Regions from separate parts of the Terrabacter sp. P2_E3 genome, predicted to be linked through region 4. Evidence: predicted binding sites of a transcription regulator. Region 4 holds the regulator's gene; each other region holds the start of a gene.
The links. Region 4 encodes LexA, which represses DNA repair genes until DNA is damaged. Its sites were predicted from a motif close to TCGAACANNTGTTCGA; they were not measured.
Positions count from the first base shown of each region.

Region 1: the regulator LexA is predicted to act here: its motif matches at 2,809-2,824, upstream of AC1DW8_RS12875 (alpha-ketoglutarate-dependent dioxygenase AlkB).
Region 2: the regulator LexA is predicted to act here: its motif matches at 2,758-2,773, upstream of recA (recombinase RecA).
Region 3: the regulator LexA is predicted to act here: its motif matches at 3,477-3,492, upstream of AC1DW8_RS20090 (HNH endonuclease signature motif containing protein).

Region 1 covers NZ_JBFUEN010000009.1:101,661-106,678, reverse strand. Annotated here, with positions in the region: gene AC1DW8_RS12895 (metal ABC transporter permease) at 1-643, shown strand, start outside; gene AC1DW8_RS12890 (Fur family transcriptional regulator) at 640-1,068, shown strand; gene AC1DW8_RS12885 (isoprenyl transferase) at 1,180-1,959, opposite strand; gene recO (DNA repair protein RecO) at 1,997-2,725, opposite strand; gene AC1DW8_RS12875 (alpha-ketoglutarate-dependent dioxygenase AlkB) at 2,846-3,496, shown strand; gene AC1DW8_RS12870 (maleylpyruvate isomerase family mycothiol-dependent enzyme) at 3,511-4,326, shown strand; gene AC1DW8_RS12865 (glycosyltransferase family protein) at 4,337-5,018, opposite strand, start outside.
Region 2 covers NZ_JBFUEN010000009.1:44,311-49,328, forward strand. Annotated here, with positions in the region: gene AC1DW8_RS12610 (dipeptide epimerase) at 1-110, shown strand, start outside; gene AC1DW8_RS12615 (DUF3352 domain-containing protein) at 177-1,778, opposite strand; gene AC1DW8_RS12620 (DUF3046 domain-containing protein) at 1,935-2,183, shown strand; gene AC1DW8_RS12625 (O-acetyl-ADP-ribose deacetylase) at 2,183-2,731, shown strand; gene recA (recombinase RecA) at 2,951-4,000, shown strand; gene AC1DW8_RS12635 (regulatory protein RecX) at 4,378-4,920, shown strand.
Region 3 covers NZ_JBFUEN010000019.1:22,685-27,702, forward strand. Annotated here, with positions in the region: gene AC1DW8_RS20070 (GAF and ANTAR domain-containing protein) at 1-53, opposite strand, end outside; gene AC1DW8_RS20075 (GAF domain-containing protein) at 50-781, opposite strand; gene AC1DW8_RS20080 (TfoX/Sxy family protein) at 972-1,322, shown strand; gene AC1DW8_RS20085 (TfoX/Sxy family protein) at 1,327-1,683, shown strand; gene AC1DW8_RS20090 (HNH endonuclease signature motif containing protein) at 1,727-3,229, opposite strand; SAM riboswitch class IV at 3,669-3,788, shown strand; gene AC1DW8_RS20095 (bifunctional o-acetylhomoserine/o-acetylserine sulfhydrylase) at 3,878-5,018, shown strand, end outside.
Region 4 covers NZ_JBFUEN010000023.1:41,784-46,801, forward strand. Annotated here, with positions in the region: gene AC1DW8_RS21965 (alpha/beta hydrolase) at 1-220, opposite strand, end outside; gene AC1DW8_RS21970 (hypothetical protein) at 256-561, opposite strand; gene AC1DW8_RS21975 (LysM peptidoglycan-binding domain-containing protein) at 829-1,242, opposite strand; gene lexA (transcriptional repressor LexA) at 1,471-2,196, shown strand; gene AC1DW8_RS21985 (hypothetical protein) at 2,330-3,241, shown strand; gene AC1DW8_RS21990 (phosphotransferase) at 3,245-4,288, opposite strand; gene AC1DW8_RS21995 (Sir2 family NAD-dependent protein deacetylase) at 4,272-5,018, opposite strand, start outside.

The sequences.
Region 1 (5,018 bases), on a different contig from region 4:
CATCTCCGTCACGACGTGGGCGCTGCGGCCGCGCCTCTTCGCGGTGGCCAACGACGAGGAGTACGCCCGCGCCGTCGGCCTGCCCGTGCTGCCGCTCAACATCGTGCTGGCCGTGCTCACCGCGACCACGGTGGTCGTCGCCATGCGCGTCGTCGGGCTCCTGCTCATCAGCGCGCTCATGATCGTGCCCAACGCCGCGAGCCAGCTCGTCGCACGGTCCTTCAGCGGCGGCGTCCGGTGGGCCATCGCCTTCGGTCTCGTCTCCTCGGTCGGCGGCGTGGCGCTCTCCTACCCGCTCGACACACCGTCCGGTGGCACCATCGTCCTGCTCGCCGTCGCGCTCTTCGTCGTCACCGCCGTCGTCACCAGCGTGCTGGCCAGGGTCGGCAGGAGGAGGCACGACGTCGCGGAGACCCACGCGCACGAGCACGGCGCCGAGTGCGGTCACCCTGCGGTGACGCACGGCGACCACGTCGACTACGTCCACGACGGGCACCTGCACGCCGCCCACGAGGGCCACTACGACGAGCACGGCGTCCATCACGACCACCCCGCCCCGCCCGGCCCGGGGACGGCGGGCGCCGGCCCGGCCGGCACTACCTCCGGCACGACCTCCGGCCCGACGACAGGATCGAGATCATGACGAGCAGCACCAACACCTCGGGCTCCGCGGCGACCTCACGCAAGCCGACCCGGCAGCAGGTGGCCGTCGCCGAGCTGCTCGAGCGCTCCGACGACTTCACCTCCGCCCAGACGGTGCACGCCCGGCTCCGCGACGCGGGAGCCGGCGTCGGGCTGGCGACGGTCTACCGGACGCTCCAGTCGATGGTCGAGGCCGGCACCGTCGACGTGCTGCGCACCGACGACGGCGAGGCCGTCTACCGGGCCTGCTCGACCCACCACCACCACCATCTCGTGTGCCGGGCCTGCGGTCGCACCGTCGAGGTGGAGGGCCCGGCCGTCGAGAAGTGGGCCGACAAGATCGCGAGCGACCACGGCTTCAGCGGTGTGACGCACACCCTCGAGATCTTCGGCACCTGCGCCGACTGCACCGCCACCGCCGACTGACCCCAGCAGCTCTCCGCACCGAACGCCGCGTTCGGTCTCGAAAGCCGTGTTCTACCGAGGTTTTCGACACCGAACGCGGCGTTCGATCGAGAAGGCTGCGTGCCGCTGCCGTCAGGAGCTGGCTGTCGGGGCGTCGACGGCTCCGCCGTAGCGGCGGTCGCGGTCGACGTACTCCTCGATCGCGGCCCAGAGATCGCGACGGTCGTAGTCGGGCCACAGCCGGTTCTGGAAGACCATCTCGGCGTAGGCCGACTGCCACAGCAGGAAGTTGCTCGTGCGCTGCTCTCCGGAGCTGCGCACGAAGAGATCGACGTCCGGCATCGTCGGCTCGTCGAGGTAGCGCTTGATCGTCTTCTCGTCGACCGAGCCCGGTCGGAGCCGACCGTCCTTGACGTCGTGGGCGATCCGTTGCACGGCATCGGCGATCTCGGCACGCCCGCCGTAGTTGACGCAGAAGTAGAGGGTGAGCCCGGTGTTGTGCTGCGTCAGCTCCTGGGCGATCTCCAGCTCCTTGATGACCGAGCGCCACAGGCGCGGCGCCCGACCCACCCAGCGCATCCGCACGCCCCACTCGTGGAGCTGGTCGCGTCGTCGGCGGATGACGTCGCGGTTGAAGCCCATGAGGAAGCGCACCTCGTCGGGAGACCGCCGCCAGTTCTCGGTCGAGAAGGCGTAGGCGGACAGGTGGGTCACGCCGACGTCGATGGCTCCGGCCACGACGTCGAGCAGCGACGCCTCCCCGGCCTCGTGGCCCTTGGTCCGCGGGAGCCCTCGCGCGTTGGCCCACCGGCCGTTGCCGTCCATGACGATCGCGACGTGCTTGGGCAGCAGGGCAGGCGCGATGACGGGCGGGGTGGCGCCGGACGGGTGCGGGAAGGGCTTGGCGTACATGGGGCTCCGGTCGGTCGGGATCGGGTTCGCTGCTGGCTCAGGCGCGCTCGACGAGGCGCAGCGACCGCAGCCCTCGCTCGATGTGCCACTGGAGGAAGGCGGAGACGAGGCCGTTGCCCTGCCTGCGGCACCGCTCGTCGCTCGCGTCGGCGACGTCCCAGTCGCCGGTCAGCAGTGACGCGAGCAGCTCGAAGGTCTCGGGGGCAGGGGCGCTCGAGCCGGGCGGACGGCATACGGAGCACACGGCGCCGCCGGCCTGCACGTTGAAGGCCCGGTGCGGGCCCGGGGCCCCGCACTTCGCGCAGTCGACGAAGCTCGGTGCCCAGCCGGCGACGGCGAGCGAGCGCAGCAGGTAGGCGTCGAGGACGAGCCCGGCGTCGTGGCTGTGCTCGGCGAGGGAGCGCAGCGCGCCGGCGAGCAGGAGGTACTGCTGCGTCTGCGGCTCGTGCTCCTCGGTGAGCTGGAGCGCCGTCTCGAGCATCGAGGTGGCGCACGTGTACGCGATGTAGTCGCGGGCGATCGCGTCGCCGTAGGGCGCCAGGGTCTCGACCTGCGTGACGGTGTCGAGGTTGCGACCCTCGTAGCACTGCACGTCGATGACCATGCCGGGCTCGAGGCGCGACCCGAAGCGGGACTTCGTGCGGCGCACCCCCTTGGCGACGGCGCGGACCCGACCCCGCGTGCGGGTCAGCATCGTGATGATGCGGTCGGCCTCGCCCAGCTTGTGGGTGCGCAGGACGATCGCCTCGTCACGGTAGAGGGGCATGGGTCCATTGTCTCCCCCGCCGAGGCGTCGGCGGCACCGCACGCGCCGGTGTCCACGAGGTCGACGCGAAACACCGCCGGGAGTCGAACACCCGTTCGACCCGTGGGCTATCGTGGGGCCATGGACCTCTCTCTCCAGGGTTCGCTCCTCGACCTCACCGACGCGATGACGCTGCGCGACGTCGGCACCGGGAAGACCCGCCACCACCTGGCCCACGGCGCGTGGGTCGACGTCCGTCCCGGCTGGCTCGCGGCCGGCGACGAGCTCTTCACGGCCCTGCTGCGTGACGTGCCGTGGCACGCCGAGCGCCGGCAGATGTACGACTCCGTCGTCGACGTCCCCCGGCTGACGAAGTTCTACGCCGGCGACGAGAGGCTGCCCCACCCGATGCTCGTCGAGGCCCGCGACGCCCTGAGCCGTCACTACGCGCCCGAGCTCGGCGAACCGTTCGTCACGGCCGGCCTGTGCCTCTACCGCGACGGTCGCGACAGCGTCGCCTGGCACGGCGACCGCATCGGGCGCTCGCGCGACAGCGACACGATGATCGCGATCCTCTCGCTCGGTTCCGCACGCACACTCGCCCTCCGTCCCCGTGACGGCGGACCGATCCCCGGCTCGACGACAAAGAGCTTGCGCTATCCCCTCGGACATGGTGACCTCGTCGTGATGGGCGGCTCGTGCCAGCGGACGTGGGACCACTCGGTCCCCAAGACGTCCGAGCCGATGGGACCGCGCATCTCGGTGCAGTTCCGTGTAGCCGGCGTTCGCTGACAGGAGACCCACGTATGCCGTCCAGCCGCTCAGGTGGCCCCCTTCCCTTCCTCGACCACCTCGCGGCCGACTCGGCCCGCTTCCGGACGGTGCTCGCGACGGCACCAGCCGACGCCCGGGTGCCGACGTGTCCCGACTGGGACGCCGACGACCTGCTGTGGCACCTCGGTGAGGTGCAGTGGTTCTGGGGCGAGATCGCCGAGCGCGGGCTCACCGACCCGGCCGACCTCGATGCGATGAACGCGACCCGTGAGCAGCGTCCGGGCGACCGCGCCGGGCTGCTCGCCTTCTTCGACCGCTCGAGCGAGCGGCTGCACCGGGTGCTCAGCGGCCTTCCGCCCGAGACGCCGCTCTGGATGTGGTCCGACGACAAGACCGCCGGCTACATCCGTCGGCGCCAGGCCCACGAGGCGATGGTGCACCGCGTCGACGCCGAGCTCACGGTCGGTGAGCGGAGCCCGCTCGACTGCCGGCTGGCCGCCGACGGCATCGACGAGGCCCTGCGGATCATGCGCGGCCACGAGCCCGAGCCCGACCTGACGCACGTACCGGTCTCGGCGCCGGTGACGATCGCGACGGTCGATGCCATGCACGCGTGGACGGTCACCCCCGTGCGCGTCACCGGCACGTGGAACGGCGACGAGATCGACGTGCAGCGCTTCCTCGTCAGCGACGGACCGGACGACGCCGCGGCGGCCGAGATCAGCGGGTCCGCAGCCGACATCGACTGCTGGCTCTGGAACCGTCCGGTCGAGGGCGAGATCACGCGCGACGGCGACACGGCGGCGCTGGCCGCGGTCGACGCCGTGCTCACCGACTCGATCGACTGACCCGGACGGCTCAGCCGGTGCGGCGCCCGAGGCGACCTGCTCGCCTCGGGCGAGGGAGCCAGGCGTGGACCATCGCGGCCAGGACGACGACGAGAGGGACGAACGCGAAGAGGTAGCGCGAGCGTCCCTGGAGCACGAGCGTGAAGGCCGCGATGCCAAGCACCGAGCCAGCGACGAGCAGCGTCTCCCGCCGGTAGGGCGCGCGCAGCAGCCCGACGCCGGCCACGAGCAGCACGGCCAGCCACACTGCCTGGGTCACGTCGGCGCGCAGCTGGTAGCCCGACCCGTGGAAGCCGTTGAGGTCGTGCACGATCCCGGTCACGCCGGTCGCCGGCGCGAGCGTGCCGGGCAGCGAGTCGGGGCCCTCCCCCCACGCCCAGAACATCCCGTCGCCCCAGTTCCAGGCCGCCTTGCTGCCGTAGAAGGCGAGCGTGCCGCCGAGACCTCGCTCGGCCCACCGGTCTGCGAAGGCGCCTGCGGCATACGTCTTCATCTCGGCCTGGCTGCGGCCGGTCACCGCGTCGACCATCTCCCGTGAGAACGCGCCGTAGCTGACCACGCCGGTGGGCGAGCGCTGCTCGTCGGCGCCGAGCGCGACCCACCAGAGGATCGGGGGCGAGACCGCGGTGTCGATGCGCGCGGAGTCGACCCCGGAGGCCGCGGTGGCCGCGGCGCCGAGGCCCACGCCGAGG
Region 2 (5,018 bases), on a different contig from region 4:
GGTGGTCGGTCACGTCACCCGTCGTGGGTGGAATCGCCTACTCGGGCAACCAGATCCGTGTGCCGATGACCGGCGGTCTCGGGATCAGCGGGTTCGTCCACCACGACTGACCCACCGCACACCGCACGCACGAAGGGCCCCGCCGGAGCGGGGCCCTTCGCGCGTTGCAGGTGGTTTCAGTCGCCCAGGACGCGCAACGTGAACGAGCCTTCACCGTTGCCGGTGTTGGTGGCGGTGAAGCCCACGGCACGCAGCGACTCGAGGAAGGACTTGGCCTCGCCGTGGACGTCGCCCTTGACGATGGCGTCGACCTTGTCGAGGTCGACGAAGAGCGTCGCCGTCGCGTTGCTGACGTCACCGACCGCGACCTTGAAGGTGTCGCTGTCGCCGAGCTTGCCGCCCGACTTGAGGTCGTCGGCGTAGTCGGGCGTCGTCGCCACGAAGACCTTGTCTCCCTCGACCTTGTGGGTCAGCACGTCGCCGCCGACGCCGACCGACTCCATGAGTCGGCCGACGAGCTCGTCGGCGCGCTTGGCGTCGCTCGAGACGACCTTGGCCCCGAGGACCGGAACGTCGCTCTTGAGGTCCTGCTCGGGCATGGCCAGGGTGAAGGAGCGGCCGAGCAGCACCTTGAGGTCGTCGGGCAGCTTGATGCCGAGCTGCTGCTCGACCATGCCGATCGGGTCGGACTCACCGTCGGCGGCGGCGAGGCTCTCGATCTGCTTCTTCAGCTGGGGCCACGCCGAGTCGAGCATCTGGTCGGCGCCGGAGACGTTGAAGGCAGCCATCGTGTTGGCCGGCAGCGAGGCCACCTCGCTGCCGTCGCCCTTGACGGACTTCGTCGCGTCGGCGCCGCGCACGACGCCGGCCATCTCGACGTAGTCGGCGTCGAAGCGCACCGCCGTCGCGAAGCGTCCCTTGGCCGAGGCCAGGGCCGTCGCGTCCATGCCGGTCGTGCCGCTGAACTTCTGGATCTCCTTCAGCCCCGTGCCCATGTCGAACCAGGCCGACAGGATGCCCTGCTCGCCGAGGGCCGCCATGTCGGCGGTGAAGTCGGCGTTCTGCGCGAGCGTGCCCTTGGCGGCAGCCGCGAGGGTGGCGTCGCCCACGCCGGGCGGCGTGACGATGGCGTAGCCGTCCTTCATCCGCAGCTCGGTGTCGGACCCGCCCTTGTCGCAGGCGAACAGCTTGGTCAGGGTGTCCTTGGCCGCGGACTCGTCCTTGACCTGGATCGCGATGGCGACGTTGGGCGCGTCCGCGGTGCCACCGGGACGGATCGCGGCGCCGACCCGGTCACCGAGCCAGGGCGCGATGTCCGTGTCGTAGCTGAACTTGGCGACGCAGTCGTTGCTCGCGTCCTTCGAGGCGAGCTGCCACAGCTGCTTGCGGGGGTCGTCGGCACCGAGCGTATCCTTGACCTGGGGCAGCTTGCCCAGGAAGCGCACGGCGGCGATCTTCTGGCCGGCGGACGGGTCGATGTCGAGACGGACGTAGGCGTAGGCGTCGCCGGGCAGCACGTCAGCGGGCTGCGAACCGCCGCCGCTCAGCGTCTGGAAGGCGAAGGCGCCGGCGCCACCGAGGACGAGGGCGGTGACGACGCCACCGACGAGCAGACCCGTGCGCTTGCGGCCCCCGGACGTCGGCGGCTGCGGGTCGTCGGAGAGGGTGACCTCGCCGGGAACGGTCTGGGCCGCTCCGGCGGGCGTCGGGTAGGTGTAGGGCTGGCTCGCCCCGTGCGTGGGCTCGGTGGGCTCGGTGGGCTCGGTGGGCTCGGTCATGGTGTGCTCCCCTGAAGAGTTCGGTGCGTCCTGCGGTTGCGCGCGGGACGAGAGGACGATACCGGCAGCGCCGGACGTCCGCGGCCGGTTGCGATAACGCTCCGACGACGGATTCGCGCGGAACGGTTCCGGTGCTCCGGGTGGCACACTGCAGTGGTGCGGATCAGCCACTTCTGGACCTTGATGGACGACGAGTTCGGCGCGGCGTATGCCGGGTCGCTCGCCCGTGACCACGTGCTGGGTGCGCTCGGCAACCGCACCGTCGTGCAGGCCCTCGCCGATGGCGAGGCGCCGCGTGCGGTGTGGGAAGCGCTGTGCGTCGACATGGACGTGCCACCGGAGCGACGTCTCGGACGTGACACCCGTGTCGCCCGGGGAGCCCAGGGCGGTCAGGCCGGTCGCTGATGCCGGCGTCGCTCGACCCCGGTCTGTCGCGGATCACGCTGCGGCACGGCGACATCACGAGCGACGCCTCGGCCGACGCCATCGTCAATGCCGCGAACCGGTCCCTGCTGGGCGGCGGCGGTGTCGACGGGGCGATCCACCGGGCAGCGGGGCCGGCTCTGCTCGCCGAGTGCCGGCTGCTCGGCGGGTGCGACACCGGCGACGCGAAGATCACCGGCGCCGGTCGGCTGCCCGTGCGGCACGTCATCCACACGGTCGGCCCGGTCTGGCGCGGGGGAGGTGACGGTGAGCCGGAGCTCCTGGCGAGCTGCTACGTGCGGTCGGTCGAGGTCGCCGACGCCGCCGGCTGCGCGGTGCTCGCCTTCCCCGCCGTGTCGTGCGGGGTCTACGGCTACCCGCTCGACGCGGCGGCGGTGGTGTCGCTCGAGGCGCTGGCGGGAGCGCTCACGGTGCACGGCGGGGTGCGCGAGGCGCGGTTCTGGCTCTTCTCCGACACGGCCTACGCCGCGTTCGACCGGGCGCTGACGCGGCTGAGAGCGACACGCTGACCCGGGATCGGCGTGTCGTACGGACTTCGAACACCTGTTCGGTAGTGTTCTCCACAGGTCCTGCGCCACCACCCGCATCGTCCACAGGCCGTCTCGTGGATCCTCCCGATGTCGGCGCCGGCACCTAGCGTCTGACCCGACAGCGGACCTCGCAGCACGAGGCCGTGGCCCGGGTCGAAGGTAGACGACCGCAACGCAGACGGCAGATAGGTGACCGACATGGCTTCGGTGCAGGAAAAGGACAAGGACAAGGCCCTCTCCTCGGTGATGGGCCAGATCGAGAAGAGCTACGGCAAGGGTGCGGTGATGCGCCTCGGCGACGACATCCGTCCGCCCATCGAGGTGATCCCCACCGGATCGATCGCCCTCGACGTCGCTCTCGGCATCGGCGGTCTGCCGCGCGGACGCGTCGTCGAGATCTACGGCCCGGAGTCCTCGGGCAAGACGACCGTCGCGCTCCACGCGGTCGCCAACGCGCAGAAGGCCGGTGGCATCGCGGCGTTCATCGACGCCGAGCACGCGCTCGACCCGGACTACGCGAAGAAGCTCGGTGTCGACACCGACGCCCTGCTCGTGTCGCAGCCCGACACGGGCGAGCAGGCGCTCGAGATCGCCGACATGCTGATCCGCTCGGGTGCCATCGACATCATCGTCATCGACTCCGTGGCGGCCCTCGTGCCGCGCGCCGAGATCGAGGGTGAGATGGGCGACAGCCACGTGGGCCTGCAGGCGCGACTCATGAGCCAGGCGCTGCGCAAGCTCACCGGCGCCCTCAACAACACCGGCACCACGGCGATCTTCATCAACCAGCTCCGCGAGAAGATCGGCGTCATGTTCGGCTCGCCCGAGACGACGACCGGTGGCAAGGCGCTGAAGTTCTACGCCTCGGTCCGCCTCGACGTGCGTCGCATCGAGACCCTCAAGGACGGCACCGAGCCGGTCGGCAACCGCACCCGCGTCAAGGTCGTCAAGAACAAGGTCTCCCCGCCGTTCAAGCAGGCCGAGTTCGACATCCTCTACGGCCACGGCATCTCGCGTGAGGGCGGCCTCATCGACATGGGCGTCGAGCACGGCTTCGTCCGCAAGGCCGGTGCCTGGTACACCTATGACGGCGACCAGCTCGGCCAGGGCAAGGAGAACGCCCGCAACTTCCTCAAGGACAACCCCGACCTCGCCGACGAGATCGAGAAGAAGGTCAAGGAGAAGCTCGGCGTCGGGCCGCGCGTCGACCAGCCCGCCGAGGTCTCGGACGTGCCTGTCGACTTCTGATCATGGGTCTCTCCGAACAGGAGACCGCACGGGACCGTCTGGCTCGCGCCGCGGCCGCCCTGGCTGAGGCCGAGGGGGTGGCCGGGGTGCGAGCCGGCGGTGCGTCGGCGGAAGGCTCGGATGCAGGTTCGGGGGAGTCGGCGGCCGAGGCCGGTGCGAGCCGGTCCGTACTTCCGTGGTCCGTGCCCGTCCGCGCCGAGCCGACCGGGCATGAGAGCGGGCGGCCCGCGAGCACACGCATGGCCCGATCCGACGGGTCGAGCCCGTCGGGAGGGTCCCGCGGCGGCGGGCGTTCGGGCCGGTCGGGCGGTGCCAGCGGCTCCGGCCGTCAGGGGCGCCGGTCTGCCAAGCCGCGCTCCGGCTGGGGTTCCGCTGACGTGGGGGAGCGACCCGACTGGGCGCCCCCGCCGGAGGACGTCGAGACGGCCGTGCCCGAGGCCGATGCCGAGTCGGTGGCACGCGCGATCGTCCTGCGACAGCTGAGCATGGCGCCGCGCAGCCGTGCCCAGCTCGAGAAGAAGCTGCGCCAGCGCGGCTGCGAGGACGACGTGGCGGCAAAGGTCCTCGACCGGATGGCCGAGGTCGGTCTCATCGACGACGAGGCGTACGCCCAGATGCTCGTCCGCTCGAAGCAGTCGGACAAGGGCCTGGCCCGGCGCGCGCTCGCGCACGAGCTGCGCAAGCAGGGCATCGACCAGGAGATCGCCGACGAGGCGCTCGGTCAGGTGGGTGCCGGGGACGAGAGGCTTCGGGCCGAGCAGCTCGTGGCCAAGAAGCTGCGCTCGATGCGCGGGTTGGCTCCCGAGGTCCAGACCCGACGTCTGGCCGGGCTGCTCGCTCGCAAGGGCTACTCGGGGGAGGTCGCGTGGCCGATCATCCGCGACGCGGTCGACGGGCTGCCCGAGCACCGTCGTGACTGAGGAGCGTCGCGGTGCTCACGGCATGCCCTCCGGACACCACGAGGGGGTGAGGACCGTGTGGTCCTCACCCCCTTGGGTGTGCTGTGGTGCGGTGCTGC
Region 3 (5,018 bases), on a different contig from region 4:
ACCATGGCGGCCGTGGCCTCGGCGAGGACCTGGCTGGTCGATTTCGGGTTCATGCGGGGTCCTTGGTCGTCGGGCCCGTGTCGGTGAAGTCGAGAGTACGGTCGAGCACGAGCGCTGCGATCGCCTCTACGGTCGTGTCCTGCGCGTAGGCGTGGGCCCGGATGACCGCCATGGCGTCCACCGGTGTGACCCCCAGCTGCGCGACGACCATCCCGACGGCCTGGTGCACCTGCTGGCGGACGACCCACGGCCCGACGTCGTCGGTGAGCAGTGCGTTGTGGCCGAGCAGGGCGGCACCCACGGCGTCGGCGAGGAACTGGGCCACGACGGGGTCTCCCGCCACGGCCTCGGGCGACTCGTCGTAGACGATGACGACACCGAGGGAGCGGTCGTCGGGTCGCATCGGTGCGGCACAGACCCAGAGCTCGCCCAGCTCCTGACGCGCCGTCGCCGAGAAGTGCTCCCACGGCGTGGGCTGTCGCAGGTCGGCGGTCACGACACGGCGCGAGGTGAAGGCGTCCCACCCGGGGCCCTCGCCCAGGACCTCCTGGAGTCCGTCGAGCCGCGCGGCCGTGGGGTCGGTCGCGCAGAGCGTCAGGCGGTCGGGCTGGTGGTAGCCCAGCGTGATCGCGGCGCCGGCGCCGCCGAAGACGTCGACGAAGGCGTTGCACAGGCGGGCCGGCAGGGGGAGGCGGTCGACGTCGCGCGCGATGCCCCGCGTCAGGGCCGCGAGCATGGCGGCGCGGTGGCGGGGGTCGGGACCGACGTACTCATCCGTCATCGGAGGCCAGCCTTGCCGGGCTGGACTCCGTGGCGTGCCCTGGCGTGTCACGCACGGTGAGACGCTCCTCTGAGGGGGTGGTGGTCAGGCTCCTGCCGCGACCACTCCTGAACTCTACGCGCCCGCTGTCAGCGCATCTCACTCCCCGAAGCAGCGGCGGCGCGGCCCCGGTGGTGGTGTCATGGGAGCCATGGACATGCCGAAGCACGGCGACGAGGCCAAGGCCCACTTCCGCGGTCTCGTCAGCGAAGGGCCCGGTGTCGAGGTCAAGCCGATGTTCGGCAGCCTCGGGGCCTTCGTCAACGGCAACATGTTCGCCGGGCTCTTCGGCGAGGACGTCGGGGTCAAGCTCGATCCGGCCGGGCTCGAGGAGCTGAGGGCGCTGCCGGGCAGCGGACCGTTCGGTCCGGCCGGGCGGCCCATGGGTGGCTACCTCTCGCTGCCTCCTGACCTCGACGACGCTGCCCTGACCACGTGGGTCGACCGCGCCCGCGACCACGTCGCGACGCTCCCGCCCAAGGTCAAGAAGCCGAAGAAGTAGCCCGGTGGCCTCCAGCGACTTCAGGCACTCCGGCGATGCCGGCGATGCCGAGTCGGCCACTCGCTCGGAGCTGCGCGCGCTCCTCGGTGACGATTCCGTGGTCGAGCTGCGCCCGATGTTCGGCACCCTTGCCGCGCTTGTCGACGGGCACGTCTTCGCCGTCGCGCTGGACGACGTCATCGGGGTGAAGCTCGACCCGGATGCTCGGGCCGAGCTCGAGACCCTGCCCGGCTCGGAGGTCCTGACGATGGGCAGCCGGCGGATGACGGCGTACCGCAGCCTCCCCGCAGGCATGCCGTCCGCTGAACGCCACGTCTGGCTCACGCGGGCGCGTGACCATGTCGCGACCCTGCATTCCTGACCCTGCCTTCCTGACCCTGCGTTCCTGACGCGGCGCGGCCCACTCAGAAGGGTGGTGGGTCGTGCGCGCCGAGGTGGCGATGGCCTGAATCGCCCTGCGACGGTGGGTGATCGGTTGACGTGGTGGGGCTGCCCCGTCCTGCCGGTGGGGCTAGGCCGTCGCGCCAGTTCTTGGGGTGGGTGGTGTAGGTGCGGCCGGTGAGGGTGGTCCAGGTGAGGCCGTCGTCGGGGGTCGGGGTGGAGGTCCAGATGCCGTCGGTCTTGAGGTTGTGGTGGAGGCGGTGTTTGGCGTGGAGGTTGCCGACGCGGGTGGGTCCGGTGGGCCAGGGGGTCTCGTGGTCGAGGTCGCAGCGGGTGGCCGGGACGTGGCAGTCGGGTCCGCGGCAGACCCCGTCGACAGCCTGGACGTGCTCGACCATGGCGCGCGTCGGGCGGTAGCTGCGGGTCGGGCGGGACAGGGCGCGGCCGGTGGGCAGGTCGACGGGCAGGGTGGCCCAGACGGATCCGGGGCGGGTGATGATCTCGCGGGCGTGGGTGGCGGTGACCCAGCCGTGGCCGGGGACCTCGCAGGCGGTGTCGGCCTCGCCGGTGGCGACCTCGAACGGCACGACGATCCACGCCAGCGCCGCCGCCTCACCCGGGATGGTCCCGGGCATGGCTCCGGATGCCGTGCTGGACGCGGTTCCGGACGCGGTTCGGGACGCCTCCCGGGGCGCCGGGTCGACGGCGTTCCCGGATGCTGCGCCCAGTGCCGCATCGACGGCGGGTCCGGGCGCGGCAGGGAGTGCTGCCCCGGGGTGGCCCGGTCGGTGCAGCAGGGCGTCGGTGGCGAGGTCGGCGCGGAGCTGGTCGAGGCTGCGGGCATCGCCCGCGCCGCGCAGCCCCCGGGCGGTGGTGTCGAGGCGGTCCATGACGGCAGCGACGCTCGCGGCGTCGGTGGTCACGGTCAGCCAGCCCATCCCGTCGTCGGTGAGCCGGCCGAACACCCCGCGCCGGGCCCTGGCGTGCGCGTGCCGTTCCTGGGCGCCGCGGGCATCGACCGACGCGACCGCCCGTCGCAGGCGGGCGGTGAAGGTGCGTTGCGGGACTGGCTGCCCGTCCCGGGACGGGGCGAGCACCGCCTGCGCGACCGACGTGACGTCCGCGTCCGGGAGCTGGGCGGTGTCGGAGACGACCTGCAGCGCCCGGTGCAGCGACAGCCGACCGGCGCGCAGCGCACCGAGGACGACCCGGTGCCGGCGGGGTTCGGTGGCCAGCGCCAGCCGGCGGGCGACCTCCCCGGCGCCGACCCCGGTCGCGAGGGCGATCTCCTCGGTGACGACCCGCTCGGGCGAGACCCGCGCGGACACCCGGGCGACGGCCCCGRCCGGGAGGGCGTCGACCTGTTGGGCCTCGATGCCGGCCAGCGCGCCGTACGCGGCGAGCAGGTCGGCCTCGAGGCGCGCCTTGGCGACCTCGAGCGCCTCGATCTCGGCCAGCACCCGCTCCCCGGCCCGCGCCAACCCCTCCAACGCCACCGCTGCAGCCGCGCGCTCACCGGCCGTCACCCGGGCAGCATCACCGGTGCGCCCCTTTCCGCAGGCCACCGCAGCACCCGGAACAGAGGCGAGTGCGGCATCGGCGCGCCAGCGCTCCAGCACCGGTCCCAGCGACCGGGACAGCCGGCCACGGTCGCCCGTCCACGCCACTCGCAGAGTCGTCCAGCACCCACCCCCCGGCACACCGGAGGACTCCACCGGTGACGGCGTGTACGGCACGGTGAGCCTCCTCTCGGTGATCCTTCGATGCATCAAGCAGAACAGGTGTTCGAACGACTTTCAAGAGGTGGACGATCCCCTGTGGACAACGAACCGCTCTGCCCTGCAAGCCATCCCGTCTGATTCGACCCGGCCCTACGCCGGTCTGAGGCCCTCGTCGGAAAGGGCCCGTCCACGATGAGGACACGCCCTCCCACGTGGCGGACACGCATACGTACACTCGCCGGTAGGTCATGAGCGCCAGCGACAAGCCCCGGCTCGCTGGCCGGCAACCCTCCAACCGCGGTGGGGTGCCCCGGGTGAAGACCTGGCCCGTCGACGCCACCCGGCGCTCGGGCAAGCGCGGAGAGCCTCTCTCCCGCACCGACCCGTCGGTGCACGGGGCCCGGTGACACGGGACCCGGTCAGCGACACGACCCAGGAAGAGCAGGACGACCGATGACCGAGCCCAACTGGTCCTTCGAGACCAAGCAGATCCACGCCGGCCAGGCCCCCGACAGTGCCACGGGGGCCCGCGCGCTGCCGATCTACCAGACGACGAGCTACGTCTTCAACGACACCGACCACGCCGCGAACCTCTTCGGGCTCAAGGAGTTCGGCAACATCTACACCCGTCTGATGAACCCGACGACCGACGTCGTCGAGCAGCGGATCGCGGCACTCGAGGGGGGCGTCGGCGCCCTCCTCGTGGCCTCGGGCCAGGCCGCCGAGACGCTCGCCGTGCTCAACATCGCCGAGGCGGGCGACCACGTCGTCGTCTCCCCCAGCCTCTACGGCGGGACGTTCAACCTCTTCAAGCACACGCTGCCGAAGTTCGGCATCGAGGTCGGCTTCGTCGAGGACCCGACGTCGATCGACTCGTGGCGCGCGGCGATCCGCCCCAACACCAAGCTCCTCTTCGGCGAGACCATCGCCAACCCCAAGAGCGAGATCCTCGACATCGAGGCCGTCGCGGCCCTCGCGCACGAGCACGGCGTGCCGCTCGTCGTCGACAACACCCTCGCGACGCCCTACCTCATCCGCCCGATCGAGTGGGGCGCCGACATCGTCGTTCACTCGGCGACGAAGTACCTCGGCGGTCACGGCACCTCGATCGCCGGCGTCATCGTCGACGCCGGCAACTTCGACTTCGGCGCCGACCCGGAGAAGTTCCCCAACTACAACACGCCCGAGGAGAGCTACCACGGGCTCGTCTTCGCCCGCGACCTCGGCGTCGGCAGCCCGCTCGGCGCCAACCTCGCCTTCATCCTCAAGGCCCGCGTCCAGCTGCTGCGCGACCTCGGCCCGGCCGCGTCGCCCTTCAACGCGTTCCTCATCGCCCAGGGCATCGAGACGCTGTCGCTGCGCATCGAGCGCCACCTCGAGAACGCCCACCAGGTCGCTGCCTTTCTCCAGGGTCACGACCAGGTCGAGAAGGTCGTGTGGGCGTCCTTGCCGGACAGCCCGTTCCACGCTCTCGCGGAGAAGTACACGCCGCGTGGCGCCGGCGCCGTGCTCTCGTTCGAGATCGCCGGTGGCCTCGAGGCGGGCAAGAAGTTCGTCGAGGCGCTGACCCTGCACAGCCACGTCGCGAACATCG
Region 4 (5,018 bases):
TCACCGCGATGCTCCCCGCGAGCCGTCCGAGGCCGGCGACGACGAGGCCGTAGCGGTCGGCGGCCGCCGAGGAGGCCGCGCCCGACCAGCGCGGCGCGGCGGAGCGACGCCACAGCACGAGCTCCGCGAGTCCGAGGACCCGGAGGCGATGCTCCTCGAGGCGCCGGCCCACCTCGAGCAGGGACTGCGGTCGGCAGGCCCGGACGTCGGCGACGGTCATGGTCAGCGGAGCACCGGCACCCGCCACATCAGGTCTCATGGGGTGCCGCCGGACGACGACGACCGCAGGGCCTGCCGGGACGCCTGCTCGACGGCGTCGTAGGTGTCGGCGGCCGTGGCGAGGCAGCGGCCCAGCTCGCGCAGCTCCCAGCGGGTCCCGGCCAGCCGCGCCTCCCACGCCGCAGCGACCTGGCCGAGCCCGCCGGCGACACGACCACCGGGGATCGCCCCACCGAGTGGCCGCAGCTCGTCGCCGATCCTCAGCCGCTGCACCCGCGCGAGCACCTCGCCGACCGAGGCGGCGTCGTCGCGCAGCGCGTCGGTGTCCACGTCGTAGCGCATCCCCTGCTCCCTTCCGAGGACAGCCACGCTAGGCAAGGCGTCCGAGGACTCGAGCCCGTCATCCACAGGGGTCGGGAACGGCAGGTGCGGGCACAGCAGGACGCCGCACCCCCGTCAGGGGTGCGGCGTCCGGGGCAGGAACGGCGGGGTCGAAGCGCCGCTACCGCCAGCCGCTGAAGGTGGAGCCAACGCGGCGGATCGGAAGGGCCGGGACGGGCGCAGCCGGACACACGGCATACGTCCCCGGCCGGCCCAGGAGGCCCCGGTTCAGCGACCCGGGACGACGAGCTGCTGGCCGGCGTGGATCGAGGTGGTGCTGAGCGCGTTGGCGATCTGCAGCTCGACGACACCCTCGGCCGCGGTCAGCTCAGGCAGCTCGCGGGCGGCGATGCCCGACAGGGTCTGGCCGGACCGGACCGTGATCGTGCGCGGCTCGCCCGTGGCCGACGCGAGCTGACCGGCGAGTCCGACGCCGAGGAGGGAGACGACGCCCGCGACGAGGAGCGTCACGACGAGGCGACCGAAACGCGTCAGGCGCATCGGCGGCCTCGCGGCACGCACCGCACGAGCGGCCTCCGGCCCGGTGGGGACGAGGACGAGACGGGGCCGACCGGTCGGCTGCGACCGCGCGGGCTCCTCGGTGTGCGGCTGACGAACGGCCTCGAGGACGATGGCGCTCATGGTGACCTCCCCTTGCTCCTGATCTGGCGAACACGTGTTCGATAGAACGTCTGTACGAGTTGTAGCACGTATGTTCGATGAAGTCGAGACACGCATCGAACAGGTGTTTGGCAACTGTGTTCGAACTGCGTAGTCTTTCCTCACACCACAGACCTCACCAGCCACCACTGACACTGGCCGCACACCCAGCGTCACGACGCGGACTGACGAGCCGACGAAGGGGACACCATGGGCGTGACCGAGCTTCCCGATCGCGAGACCGGCGACGGTCTCACCGTCCGCCAGCGGCGGGTGCTCGAGGTCATCCGCAACTCCGTCGACCGGCGCGGCTACCCGCCGAGCATGCGCGAGATCGGCGACGCCGTCGGCCTCGCCAGCCCGTCGAGCGTCTCCCACCAGCTCAATGCCCTGGTCGCCAAGGGCTACCTGCGCCGCGACCCCAACCGGCCGCGGGCCCTCGAGGTCGTCTCGCCCGATGCGAAGGCCGAGGAGCTCGGCTACCGCGGCGGTGACCCGACCGGGCCACGTCCGCGGGGCGACCACTACGACACCGAGACCGACTCGGGCGACGCCCGCCCCGAGGCGTCCTACGTCCCGGTGCTCGGCCAGATCGCGGCGGGCGTGCCGATCACGGCCGAGGAGGTCGTCGAGGACGTCTTCCCGCTGCCGCGGCAGCTCGTCGGCGAGGGTGACCTCTTCCTGCTCAAGGTCAACGGCGACTCGATGGTCGAGGCCGCGATCTGCGACGGTGACTGGGTCGTCGTGCGCCAGCAGCAGCACGCCGAGAACGGCGACGTCGTGGCCGCGATGCTCGACAACGAGGCGACGGTCAAGACGTTCAAGCGCACCGACGGGCACGTGTGGCTCATGCCGCACAACCCCGACTTCTCGCCCATCGACGGCGACCACGCGACGATCCTCGGCAAGGTCACGGCGGTCCTGCGCCGGCTCTGACGTCGCCCCGCTCCCCCACCCGACGACGTACGCCGTCGGCGCCCTCCGCGCCGGCGGCATCGTCGCGTCCGGGAGGCGTATCGGACGCGACGGCGCGAGACTCTGACTCGTGAGTCCTGCGAAGGAGACCGCCATGGCACCCGGCCGCACCCGCGACGTCGTCTTCACCTACCGCTACCTGCGCGGCGCGATGATCGCCCTGCTCCTCATGCTGCTCCTCTCGGTCGGCTACCAGTGGTGGTGGGAGACCGACCACTCGTGCTGGCTCGGCTCGATCAGCGCGTACTACTACACGCCGGCGCGGACCGTCTTCGTCGGCTCGCTGTGCGCGCTCGGGGCCAGCCTCATCGCCTACAAGGGGCACTCGCCCGAGGAGGACGTGCTGCTCAACTTCTCGGGCTTCATGGCCTTCGTCGTCGCCATGGTCCCGACGGTGCCGGACGGGCGGTGCGGGCCGAACGCGTACACCCAGACCCCGGCCGAGATCGCCGCGGCCGTGCGCAACAACATCTGGTCCCTCGTCGTCGTCGCCGTCCTCGCGGCCCTCGTGGCCGCCTGGCTCAAGCGCGGCGCGATGACGCGCGATCCGTCCGACCGGCCCACGGTGCGCTCGGCGGTCGTCTCGGCCGTCTGCGGTCTGGTGCTGCTCGCGGAGCTCACCCTCTTCCTCGTGCTGCGCGACCGGTTCATCGCACTGAGCCACGGCATCGCCGCGGGCACCATGGTGGCCGGGGTGATCGCCGTCATGGTCTTCAGCGCGCTGCGCGCCGAGGAGCGCCACCAGGGCGCCGCCGGTGGCACCGGCGCGAGCGGAACGGTCTACAAGCGCATCTACATCGCGATCGCGGTCGCCCTGGCCGTCGCCCTGGGGGCGACGGTGCTGGCGGCCCTGACGGTGCGCGGCTTCGACCACCTGATCCTCATCGCCGAGGTCATCATCATCGTGCTCTTCGCCGCCTACTGGGGCGTGCAGACCAAGGAGCTGTGGGACCTGCGCGAGGCCGATGGCGCCGAGGCACGTTCGGCTCGGTCCGTGGCTGAATAGCCTTCAGGACAGCGGCGGCTCGTCACCGAGAGCACCGAGCCACCACGTGCCGGCGTCGCCGTGCTCGACCGCCTCCTCCGGCGTCAGGGTCGCGGTGACCCGGAGCCACGACTCGGCGCGCCCGAGCCGCCCGAGCCGCAGCGCGGACGGCAGGGCCGAGCGCAGTGCAGCGACCGGGACGACGTCGCCCCAGACCTCGAGCGCGGCGTCCGCCACCCGCCTCAGCCGACGGTCGTCCGGGGTGGCGCCGAAGCGGTGGAGCAGCACGTTGAGCGGGACGAAGAGCGCGGACAGCGGGTGCGCGAGCACGGCATCACCGAAGTCGAAGAAGCGCATCCCGTGCGCCGTCGCGAAGACGTTGCTGGCGTGGAGGTCGTTGTGCACGAGGCTCTCCCGCAGGCCGAGACCCCCCACGTCGTCGGCCCACGCCGTGACCGCCGGCAGCAGCGCACGCAACCGGTGCGCGACGTCGTCGGCCATGCGGCGCGGGTCGTCCGGGGCCAGGGCCGTCAGGGACGCGACCCTCGCCTCGACGTAGGCCGCCGACTCGGCCGGAGGCAGGGCCGTGATGCCCGCGCCGAGGAGGTCCGCCTCGTGACCGACGAGCTCGCGCTGGAGGTGCATCGCCTCGGCGGCGATCCGGCACCAGGCGTCGACGTCGTCGTCCGCGACCGTCAGGGCGAAGACCGGCCCCTGGTCGGGCACGAGGTGCAGGCCGCGCTCGACGTCGGCCGCGACGACCGGGACGACCCGGTGCGGCGACAGGCGGTCGAGCACGACGAGCAGGGCCGCTTCGAACGACTGGTGCGGGCAGTTCTGCTTGGCCCAGTAGGTGGCGCCGTCCGATGTGACACCGCGCCACACCGTCGACCAGGGGCGCTGGTGCACCGCGTCGAGCGACACGAGGTCGGTGCCGAGACCGCCCAGGACTCCACCGACCCACTCGCGCAGCTCGGCCTCGAACGCGCCGGACGTCCAGCGGACCGACGGGCCGTCACCGGACTCCGGGAGGGCGGCATACCAAGGCAGTTCAGTGCCCGAGGGCATCGCGCAGCTCCGTCAGCGTCGGGCCGAGAGGTGCGTGGAGGCGCAGCGTCGCCTCGGCGTCGCCGCGCGTCGCCGACCGCGTGACGATCGCGACGGGCACGTCGCGCTGGTGCGCGCGACGGACGAAGCGGTAGCCGCTCATGACCGACAGCGACGACCCGAGCACGAGGACGGCGCCGGCACTCTCAACGAGGGAGAAGCACTGCTCGACGACGGCCTTGGGCACCGACTCGCCGAAGAAGACGACGTCGGGCTTGACGGTGTCGTGGCCGCAGACGAGGCAGCGCGGGGCGTGGAAGGACTCGACGAGCGCGTCGGCGAGCACGATGTCACCGTCGGGCCGCACCTGCTCACCCCACTGCGAGCCCACCACGTGCGCCGCCTCCTCGAAGCGGTCCATGAAGCCGGGGTTGGCCTCGGTCATCCTCTCGTGCAGGCCGATTCGCGAGGTGTACTCGCCGCACGTGAGACAGACGGCGCGGTCGAGGGACCCGTGCAGCTCGATGACGTCCGTCGCGCCCGAGACCTGGTGCAGGCCGTCGACGTTCTGGGTGATGATCGGCCCGACGTAGCCCGCACGTTGCAGGTCGGTGACGACGCGGTGCCCCTCGTTGGGCGCGGCGGCGTTGAAGCGCTGCCAGCCGATGTAGCTGCGAGCCCAGTAGCGCCGACGGGCCTCGCTCGACCCCGCGAACTCCCCGTACGTCATCGGCTCGACCCGACGGGTCCC